2 regions of the Arthrobacter sp. ASL1 genome follow, and region 2 is predicted to be linked to the other one. Evidence: riboswitches for the same ligand, from Rfam matches in the RefSeq annotation. Region 2 holds a riboswitch; the other holds the start of a gene.

Evidence for each region. Region 2 has a riboswitch for glycine ahead of gcvP (aminomethyl-transferring glycine dehydrogenase). Riboswitches for the same ligand answer to the same signal wherever they lie in the genome.
Region 1: it holds a riboswitch for glycine, as region 2 does, so the genes downstream of both, cycA (D-serine/D-alanine/glycine transporter) here and gcvP (aminomethyl-transferring glycine dehydrogenase) in region 2, are expected to answer to the same signal.

What each region holds. Positions count from the first base shown of each region.
Region 1 is NZ_CM155284.1:1,824,690-1,830,095, reverse strand. Features, by position in the region: gene AC1MEQ_RS08630 (acetamidase/formamidase family protein) at 1-239, shown strand, start outside; gene AC1MEQ_RS08625 (FAD-binding oxidoreductase) at 332-1,714, opposite strand; glycine riboswitch at 1,961-2,058, shown strand; gene cycA (D-serine/D-alanine/glycine transporter) at 2,380-3,864, shown strand; gene AC1MEQ_RS08615 (helix-turn-helix domain-containing protein) at 4,401-4,706, shown strand; gene AC1MEQ_RS08610 (HipA N-terminal domain-containing protein) at 4,739-5,206, shown strand; gene AC1MEQ_RS08605 (TetR family transcriptional regulator) at 5,094-5,406, opposite strand, start outside.
Region 2 is NZ_CM155284.1:2,863,202-2,868,607, reverse strand. Features, by position in the region: gene gcvH (glycine cleavage system protein GcvH) at 1-1, opposite strand, end outside; gene gcvT (glycine cleavage system aminomethyltransferase GcvT) at 42-1,169, opposite strand; gene gcvP (aminomethyl-transferring glycine dehydrogenase) at 1,207-4,092, opposite strand; glycine riboswitch at 4,259-4,358, opposite strand; gene AC1MEQ_RS13535 (amino acid permease) at 4,557-5,406, shown strand, end outside.

The sequences.
Region 1 (5,406 bases), 1.0 Mb from region 2:
TCGTCGGTCTGGGGGAACCGGTGCAAGAAAGCGTCAAACGCGGCTACGAGGACATGTTCCACTTCCTGACGGTCGAGCACGGGTGGGACGCAGGAGACGCGTACGCGGTGATGAGTGCCGTCGCTCATTCGCGCCTGGGGGGACCCACCGGGTCTTCGAATCCCGATCCGTTGCATCCGATGTCCCCCATCGGCGCAGTCACCACACATCGCCTGCCCAAGAGCGTGCTGGAGGCGTAGCACGTCGAGACGTTAGCAAGGCCGGACACCGTACGTGTCCGGCCTTGCTTCGATGGCATGAGGCACGGGCCCGAAGGCCTCCTGGCCGCTGCTCAGTCCTCCGGGACGAACACCTTCCCGGGGTTCAGGATGCCCAACGGGTCAAACATCTGCTTGATCCCGCGCTGCAGCTCGTACTGGTCATCTCCCAGTTCATCGCGCAGCCATTTGCGCTTGAGCAGTCCGATGCCGTGCTCCCCGGAGAGCGTTCCGCCGAGGTCGAGCGCGGTGTGGAACATCTCGGAAGCCGCGGCCCAGACCTGGTCGGGGACCTCGTCGCCGGTGTAGACGAAGCTCGGGTGCAGGTTCCCGTCGCCGGCGTGGCAGGTGGTGGGGATGACGACGTCGTACTTCTCCTCGATGCGGCGGATCGCGGCGAAGGCCTCGGCCATCCGGTCCCGGGGAACGGCCATGTCCTCCACGAGCATCGTGCCCATGGCCTCCAGCGCCGGGAACGCATTGCGGCGCAGCCCCACGAGCCGGTCGGACTCGATCGGGTCGGTGGTGACCTCGACCCGTCCGCCGGCGGCCGTGGCGAGCGCGGCGACCCGGTCGGCGGTGTCCCGGGCGGCGGGCCCGTCGCATTGCACCAGCAGGAACGCCCCGGCGCCGCCGAACACCGCGGAACCGGCGTGCCGTTCCATGGCCGTGATCGTGTGGCCATCCATAAGCTCCATGATGGAGGGGACGAGCCCCTGCGCGGTCACTGACGAGGCGGCAGCGGCGGCGTCCTCGACGGAGGCGAAGAACGCCCCGACGGTGGCGACGTCGCCCTCGACGAGGGGCAGCAGCTTCAGGGTGGCCTCGACGATGATGCCCAGGGTGCCCTCGGAGCCGATCATCAGCGCGCAGACGTCGTACCCGGTGACGCCCTTGACGGTGCGGTGCCCCACGGTGATGAGCCGGCCGTCGGCGAGCACCACCTTCAGCGCGAGCACCGCCTCCCGGGTCACCCCGTATTTGGCGCACAGCAGCCCGCCGGCGTTCATCGCGATGTTGCCGCCCACCGTGGAGATGTCCTTGCTCGCCGGGTCCGGCGCCCACCACAGTCCCTGGTCGGCCAGGGCCCGGTTGAGGTCGCCGTTGAGGATGCCGGGCTGGACGACTGCAAGACGGTTCTCGGGGGAGATCTCGAGGATCCGGTCCATCCCGGTCAGGGACAGGACGATCTCCCCGGGCCCCGCAATGGCGCCACCGGCCAGGCCGGTTCCGGCGCCGCGGGTGACCACCGGGATCCGGGACTCGGAGGCGATCCGGCACACCGCCTGGACGTCCTCGATCGTGCAGGCGTTGACGATGGCCACCGGTGCGCCGGGGGAGCGGTGCCCCGAGCGGTCGCCGGTCATGGCGTCGAGCAGGAGCGGATCCGTCTCCACGCGGCCGGGCAGCGCCGCCTGCAGGACGTCGACGATGGTGGTGCCGTGCGTGGTGGTCATGGGTCCTCGTTGTCTGCCGCGGATCACCGCACAGGCCCGCACGGTTGGCTTCATTTCAGCAGTGCAGTGTGACCTGGGTCAAAGCCGGGGCGCGACACCCACCGGAGATGACTCGTTCACGTCATGCCATCCGTCCCCTGGCAGCGACCCTAGTGCGGGGCCCCAGTACAGCGCGGCCGTCATGTGGTTTGCGCCACGATCCACTTTCGTCGTATCTTGTGACTGTAATCACAAACTGATCGCCGTCGACACGTGGCGGGAGAGTCCCGCCCACACCATGGGCGGGCGCCGTAGGAGCAATTCCTCCCCAGGAAACTCTCAGGCCCCCGTACCGCCACGAAGAGGCGAATCTGGAAAGCAGCACGGTCGCAACCGTGCTCACCGAAGGAGCAAGTCCGGCCCGCAGGGGCCGCGACGGAAACTCTCAGGTCATTCAACAGATGGGGGAGGAACCAGGACCGCGCGGCACCTGCCGGGCACGATTCGGGAGTTCCTTCATGACCGTCATCATCCCCGCCAGTACCGGGCCCTCCCGCGCCGCGTCCACCAGCACCCCTGCCGGGCCGAGCACAAATCCGCGCTTCGACGCCTGCTTCGGCACCGGCAGCTAGGGCATTCCCCTGGCACGCCACCGCAGCACCCCCACCCACTTGGAAGGCAGCACCATGAGCACCACCAGTTCCGAGCCCCACCTCCAGCGGGGGCTTTCCAACCGTCATATCCAACTCATCGCGATCGGCGGGGCCATCGGCACCGGCCTGTTCATGGGTTCCGGCAAGACGATCTCCGTGGCCGGCCCGTCGGTCATCTTCGTCTACATGATCATCGGCTTCATGCTCTTCTTCGTCATGCGGGCGATGGGCGAGCTGCTGCTGAGCAACACCGACTACAAGAACTTCTCCGACTTCGCCGGCGACATCCTCGGCCCCTGGGCCGCGTTCTTCACCGGCTGGACCTACTGGTTCTGCTGGGTCGTCACCGGCATCGCCGACGTCGTGGCGATCGCCCACTACGTCGCGTTCTGGTGGCCGAACCTGCCCCTGTGGATCCCCGCAATCGCGTGCATCCTGCTGCTGCTGGGCCTGAACCTCCCGACGGTCAAGGCGTTTGGCGAGACCGAGTTCTGGTTCGCCCTGATCAAGATCGTCGCCATCGGCGCGCTGATCATCGTCGGCCTGGTCATGATCATCATGGGCTTCGAGCACAACGGCGCCACCGCGTCCTTCACCAACCTCTGGAACGACGGCGGAATGTTCCCGACCGGCTTCATGGGCTTCGTCGCCGGCTTCCAGATCGCGACGTTCGCGTTCGTGGGCATCGAACTCGTCGGTACCACCGCCGCCGAGACGAAGGACCCGGAGAAGACGCTGCCGCGCGCCATCAACTCCATCCCGATCCGCATCCTGTTCTTCTACGTCGGCGCCCTGGTCATCCTCATGGCGGTCCAGCCCTGGAAGCTGTTCACCCCGGATGAATCCCCGTTCGTGGGCATGTTCGCCCTCGCAGGGCTGGTCGGCGCGGCCGGCGTCGTGAACTTCGTGGTCCTGACCTCCGCGACCTCCAGCGCCAACTCGGGCATCTACTCGACCTCGCGCATGATCCACGGCCTGGCCCTGGAAGGGGATGCCCCGAAGGCCTTCGGCCGACTCTCCAGCCGCAAGGTCCCGAAGAACGCCTTGTTGTTCTCGTGCATGTTCCTGCTCGCCGGCGTCGTCCTGCTGTACGCGGAGGGCTCGGTCGCCGTGGCCTTCACCCTGGTGACGACCATCTCGGCACTGTGCTTCATGTTCGTCTGGTCGATCATCCTGGTCAGCTACCTGGTCTACCGGGCCCGTCGTCCGCACCTGCACGCGGCCAGCAAGTTCAAGATGCCCGGCGGGACGTTCATGCCCTACGTGGTGCTCGCGTTCTTCGCCTTCATCCTCTGGGCCCTGACCACCCAGCCGGACACGCTCTCCGCGCTGCTGTTCACCCCCATCTGGTTTATCGCCGTGGGCATCGGCTACGCGGTGCTGCGCCGCAACCCGCAGCACACCAGGTTGCGCGCCGCCCATGAGGCCAAGGTCGTCGAGGAACGCCAGGCCGCTGCGGCGTGGCGCGCCGGCAGCAACGCCGGGGATCCCGACGTCCGCGAGCCGGTCGGCCGCTAGCTCACAGCGCCGCCTGGCGCCAAGGACCTGGTTCGACGCCGGTGCCACCTCCCGCGGGCGGAGGCACCGGCGTCGTTCTTTTTTTGGCGCTCTTTTTTCAGATGACGATATAGATCGGTGACGGGAATTACGTGCACGTAATATCCGTCGCGCTACTACGTTTTCGTAATAGACGCGGACGTCGCCCAGATGGTCAACGCGCTGATCTGGGCCGGTAGCGGTCGTTCCAGTATCCTGCGGTGCTCGGCAGGGCGGGCTGCCGGCAACCAACATGGCCAACTTCCTGGTCGCCTCCTCCCTTCAGGATGATGCCAAGCGGATCCAGCGCCTCTCCAATGAGAGATGGAAAATCGCCGGTCGCACGTCCGCCCAGACCGGGGTGGACGCCTAGACGCTTGCCTCGACCGTGCGGGCCATTCTGCAGGCCGCCGCCGGGATCGCCGCCGGACACGACCGTGAGGTGCCGCTCAAAGATCCCATCTAGGCGACTGGACGCTGTCACCGAGCGGTGGCGAACTTAGTTGGAGGAGGACGTCATGGAGCAATTCGAGGGGAACGCAGCCCAGGCTGCAGAGCTCGTGCGCAGGGCACGCAAGGCGCGCGTCTGGAACCAGACCGTCCTCGCCCAGCACGCAGGGGTCTCCCGTAAATTCGTCAGCGACTTCGAGACCGGCCACCCCCGCGCAGAATGGGGCAAGGCCATGGCCGTACTGTCGGCCGTGGGCGTGAAGGTACGTTTCCTTGAAACGAAGCGCCCCAACAAGCCGGTAAAAGTCGACCTCCATGAGCATGTCGCCCGGTACTCGGCCGGCGCGGAGTCTCCCTTCGGGCCCCGGAGGTGAAGGACCTGACCGTCTGTTTCGACGGCCAGGTCATGGGGCATCCCCGGCAGGGCAATGGAGGTCAAAACACATTTACCTACGCGGGTTCATGGCTGGCCGAGCCTACTGCCACCCCATTGTCCACATCCCTGCCGCTAACCGCCGGGGACTACCGGGGGAAGCGCATCGACAACTTCCTCTGGGGCCTGCTCCCTGAGTTGTTCCGGTTCTTCACGCTGACCCGTGCGGATGCTGCGTTCGTCGGTCCCGAACCGGGCACGTGTCAGGCAGAAGGGCGTCTCATTCCACGCCTGTGCGGCAGTGTGTTGCCTGGCGCTGCGTGTGCGGCCTCTGGACCGCAGGGGGAAGGCAGGGGGGCATGGTTTGATGCGCTTTTGAGCACGATGATCAGGAGGGGTGGGGCGGTGGTCCCGACGCCAGGGCCCGGTGGAGCAGGGCTTGCGCGGACCACCGCATCGATGCCACGGCCTGTTCCCTGGAGAGTCCGCCGATGTCGGTGAGCCAGACGAGGGCCTCGATTCCGATTGCGCTGCGGATCGCCAGCGCCAGTGCCCGCACCTCCGCCTGGGACAGGCTGCTCCGAAGCGGAAGTAGGGACTCCTCGATCCAGGCGATCGCCCGGCCCTGCCGCAGTGGAAGTGGGGTGTCCGCCTTGGCCGCTTCCAGGGATAGCCGGAGCATGGTTCGTTGCTGTACTTCC
Region 2 (5,406 bases):
TGGTGTTGTCCTTTGTCTCTGGGATCCAGTACGGGTGGGCGTTACTTGTTGCGGGTGTAGAACGGCAGGGCCACGACCTCGAAGGGCTGCGGCTTGCCGCGCAGGTCGACGTCCAGTGCGGTGCCGACTTCTGCCAGGGCGGCGTCGACATAGGCGAGGGCAATCGGGTACCCCAGCGTGGGACTGGGCTGTCCCGAGGTGACCTCTCCGACGACGTTGCCGTCCTTCAACACAGCGTAGTGCGAACGGCCCGCGCGACGCCCGAGCCCCTTCAGGCCCACGAGCTTGCGCGCCGCGCCGTTGGCCTTCTTGGCTTCCAGTGCGGTGCGGCCGACGAAGTCCTCTTCCTTCTTGAAGGAGACGATCGGGCCCAGTCCGGCGTCGAAGGGGGTGGTCTCCAGGGACAGCTCGTTGCCGTAAAGCGGCATGCCGGCCTCCAGACGCAGCGAGTCGCGGCTGGCGAGCCCGGCGGGGATGAGCCCGCGGTCGGTGCCGGCCTCCAGCAGTGCCTTCCACAGGGCGACGGCGTCGGCGTTGGGGATGTAGAGCTCGAAGCCGTCCTCGCCGGTGTAGCCGGTGCGGGCCAGCAACACGTCGATCCCCGCCACGGTGACCTCGTCGGCGGCGTAGTACTTCATGCCCGTGACGATCTCGGCGTCCTCGGCGGACACGAGCCCCAGGAGGATCGACTCGGCGATCGGACCCTGGACCGCGACCAGCGCCGTGTCGGCGGAGGCGTCCTTGACGGTGACGTCGAACCCGGCGGCACGTTCGGCCAGGGCGGCGGCCACGACCGGGGCGTTGCCCGCGTTGGGGACCACCAGGAAGCGGTCCTCGGCGCGGCGGTAGGTGATCAGGTCGTCGATGATCCCGCCCTCGGCGTTGCAGATCACCGAGTACTTGGCCTTGCCGACCTTCATGACCGCCATGTTGCCGGCCAGTGCGGTGTTCAGGAACGTGGCCGCGTCGGGGCCCTCGACCCAGACCTCGCCCATGTGGGAGAGGTCGAAGAGTCCGGCGGCCTCGCGGACCGCCTGGTGCTCGGCGAGCTCGGAGGCGTACTTCAGCGGCATGTCCCAGCCGCCGAAGTCGGTGAAGTTCGCGCCCAGCGTTGCGTGTTCGCCGTGCAGGGGCGTCTGCTTCGGCGTGGTGGTGGTTTCGGTGCTCACGGGGAGTCTGCCTTTCGTCGGGTTCCGGGGATCCGGGTTAGTTCTCGAATGCCTCGGGAGGCGGGCAGGAGCAGATCAGGTTCCGGTCGCCGCCGGCCCCGTCGATGCGCCCCACCGGCGGGAAGTACTTGTCCTGGCGCAGTCCCGGTACGGGGAAGGCGGCCTGTTCGCGGGTGTACTTGCGGTCCCACTCGCTGGAGACGACGGCGGCAGCGGAGTGCGGGGACAGCCGCAGCGGCGATTCCTCGGCGGTGAAGTCACCGGCCAGGACCTGGTCCATTTCCTTCCGGACGGCGATCATGGCCTCGATGAAGCGCTCGATCTCGGCCAGATCCTCGGACTCGGTCGGCTCGACCATCAGCGTCCCGGCCACCGGGAAGGCGAGCGTGGGTGCGTGGAAGCCGTAGTCGATGAGGCGCTTGGCGACGTCCTCGGCGGTGATGCCGGTCTTGGCGGTGGCATCGCGCAGGTCCAGGATGCACTCGTGGGCAACCAGGCCCTTGTTGCCGGTGTAGAGCACGGGGAAGTACTCGTTGAGCCGTGAGGCGACGTAGTTCGCGGTCAGCAGTGCATTCTTGGTGGCGTTGGTCAGCCCCTCGGCGCCCATCATGGCCACGTAGGCCCAGGAGATCGGCAGCACGCCAGCCGAACCATAGGTGGTGGACGCGACGGGCGTGCCGTTGCGGTCCGTGGCCTCCCCGGTGGGGGCTCCGGGGAGGAACGGCAGCAGGTGCTCGGCCACGGCGACCGGGCCGACGCCGGGTCCGCCGCCGCCGTGCGGGATGCAGAAGGTCTTGTGCAGGTTCAGGTGGGACACGTCGCCACCGAACTTGCCGGGCTGGCCGAGGCCGACCAGCGCGTTCATGTTGGCGCCGTCGATGTAGACCTGCCCGCCGGCCGCGTGGACCTTGTCGCAGACCTCGCGCACATCGGCGTCGTACACGCCGTGGGTGGACGGATAGGTGATCATGATGGCGGCCAGCGAGTCGTGGTTGGCCTCGATCTTCGCGTCCAGGTCGGCGGCGTCGATGGTGCCGTTCGGCGCGGTCTTGACGACCACGACCTTCAGGCCGGCCAGCACCGCGGAGGCGGCGTTGGTGCCGTGGGCGGAGGCCGGGATCAGGCAGACGGTGCGGGCATCGTCGCCATTGGCGACGTGGAACTGGCGGATGGCCAGCAGGCCCGCGTACTCACCCTGCGAACCGGCGTTGGGCTGGATGGAGACGCCCGCGTAGCCGGTGATGGCGCTCAGCCGGTTCTCCAGATCGGTGATCAGCTGGCGCCAACCCTCGGTCTGGTGTGCCGGGGCGTAGGGGTGGATGGAGGCGAACTCCGGCCACGACATCGATTCCATTTCCGCGGTGGCGTTGAGCTTCATGGTGCACGAGCCCAGCGGGATCATGGTGCGGTCCAGGGCCAGGTCGCGGTCCGAGAGGCGGCGCAGGTAGCGCAGCATCTGGGTCTCCGAGCGGACCGAATGGAAGATCGGGTGCGTCATGTACTCACTCGAACGCACGACGGCGGAGGGCAGCTTCTCCGCTGCGCCGGCTTCCGCGCGCTCCACCGCGGTGGCCGCGTCGGCGACGCCGAAGGCCTCGGCGATGGCGACCAGGTGGTCGGTGGTGGTGGTCTCGTCGGTGGAGATGCCCACGGTGTCGGCGTCGACGCGGCGCAGGTTGACGCCACGTTCCTCGGCGGCGGTGACAATGGCCTGGGCCGTGCCGGCGGCCTTGACCGTGAGGGTGTCGAAGAACTCCTCCGCCGCGAGCCCGAAGCCGGCATCGGCCAGGACGGTGGCCAGCGTGCTGGCGTGCAGGTGGGCACGCCGGGCGATCGCCTTCAGGCCCTCCGGGCCGTGGTAGACGCCGTACATCGACGCGGTGATGGCCAGCAGCGCCTGCGCGGTGCAGATGTTGGACGTGGCCTTCTCGCGGCGGATGTGCTGCTCGCGGGTCTGCAGTGCCAGGCGGTAGGCGGGCAGGCCGGCGTCGTCCTTGGAGACCCCGACCAGGCGGCCGGGCAGGGAGCGCTCGAGGCCCTTGCGCACCGACATGTAGGCGGCGTGGGGGCCACCGAAGAACAGCGGGACGCCCAGGCGCTGGGTGTTGCCGACGGCGATGTCGGCGCCCTGCTCGCCCGGGGGCACGATGAGGGTCAGCGAGAGGATGTCGGCGGCGACGGTGACCATGGCCCCGCGCTCCTTGGCGGCGGCGATGATGGCGGCCTGGTCGACCACGCGGCCGGAGTTGCCCGGCTGCTGCAGCACGATGCCGGAGATCTCACCGTCGGGCAGGCCGGCGGAGAGGTCGGCGATCTCGAGCTCGAAGCCCAGCGCCTTCGCGCGGCCCTCGACGACGGCGATGGTCTGCGGGAAGAGGTCGGCGTCCAGGACGGTCTTGGCCTCGCCCTTGGCCTTGTTGGCGCGGCGCATCATCAGCACGGCCTCGGCGACGGCGGAGGCCTCGTCGAGCAGCGAGGCGTTGGCGATCGGCAGCCCGGTGAGGTCCGAGACCATGGTCTGGAAGTTCAGCAGTGCCTCGAGGCGGCCCTGCGAGATCTCCGGCTGGTACGGCGTGTAGGCCGTGTACCAGGCCGGGTCCTCCAGGACGTTGCGCAGGATGACCGGCGGGGTGAACGTGTCGTAGAAGCCCTGGCCGATCATCTGCGTCTTCATGACGTTCTTGGCGGCGATGGCGCGCAGGTCGGACAGGACCTCGGCCTCGGAGCGGGCGGCCGGCAGGTCCAGCGGGGCGGACTGGCGGATGTCGGCGGGGATCGCCGTGTCGACGAGGTCGTCGAGGGTGGCATAGCCGAGGTGCTTGAGCATCGTCGCGGTGGCATCACCGCGGGGTCCGATGTGGCGGTCGGCGAAAGCAAGCTCGCCGGCGGGGCTGGTGGTGGGACGGGCCGTGGTCTCGGTCATCAGGGGAACTCCAAGTGTGGTCGGTGTGCGGTGCACGCCGAATGAGCTTCGGTTCCTCCCCGACTCTGTATTGGACCTGAGAGATTCCGCCGTGCCCGGTGTCCCGGACGTGGCTTGCACCGTCGGTGAGCAGACCCCGAGGGGTGCTGCTTCTTTCCAGAGTTGCCTCAGCGCGGCGGTACGGATGCCTGAGAGATTCCCGGGGAGGGTATTGCTCCTACGGCGCCCGCCAGTGGTTCTGAACGGGACTCTCCCGCCGCATGTCATTGGCGCGTGCCCTCGCGGGCACCCCTCCATGATACGGCGAGATCCACGCCACAAACAAGCCGAGTTGCCGACACTCCGGTTTTGTAACCATGCATGGCGGTGCAAAAATATGAGCCGACCCTTCCACCACCGGTTGTTGCCGCGATCCGGCGACCACCACCTGACCCGGGCCCCACCGAGCCCGTTGAGGACACGCCATGCAGGCATCCGCCAACCATCCCGAACCGGGCACCCGGCCACGGTTGTCCCTGGGCCGCCAGTTGCTGCTGCGCAAGGACGTCGAGGCGCTCAGCGCCGAGGCCGGACACGGATCCGGTGGGGGCACGATGCGCCGCACCCTGGGCGTGCTGCAGCTGACGATGATCAGCGTCGGCGCCACGCTGGGCACCGGGATCTTCGTGGTCCTGGGCTCCTCGGTGCCGCTGGCCGGGCCCGCCGTGTGGATTTCCTTCACGATCGCCGGGATCGCCGCCCTGCTGGCCGCGCTGTCCTACGCGGAGATGGCCGGGGCCGTGCCCGTATCGGGCTCGAGCTATTCGTACACCTACGCCACGATGGGCGAGGGCCTGGCCTGGATCTGCGGCTGGTGCCTGATCCTCGAATACGGGGTGTCGGTGGCCGCCATTGCCGTCGGTGCCGGCGAGTACGTGAACGAGCTGGCCGGGACCTTCAACGTCGAACTGCCAGCGGCCCTGACCAACCCGCCTGGCCCGGATGGCGGCGTGTTCAACATCCCCGCCGTCGTCGTGGTCCTGCTGGCGATGGTCCTGCTGATGCGTGGGGCCAAGGAGTCGGCCACGGTGAACACCGTGCTGGTGTTCCTGAAGATCGCCGTACTCATCTTCTTCGTCGTGATCGCCTTCAGCGCGTTCAACACCGGGAACTTCGCCCCGCTGCTGCCGATGGGCACCGCGGGCGTCTCGGCCGCGGCCTCGCGCCTGTTCTTCTCCTACATCGGCTTCGACGCCGCCTCGACCGCCGGCGAGGAGGCCGTGAACCCGCAGCGCGACCTGCCCCGGGCCATCATCACCTCGATGATCATCGTGA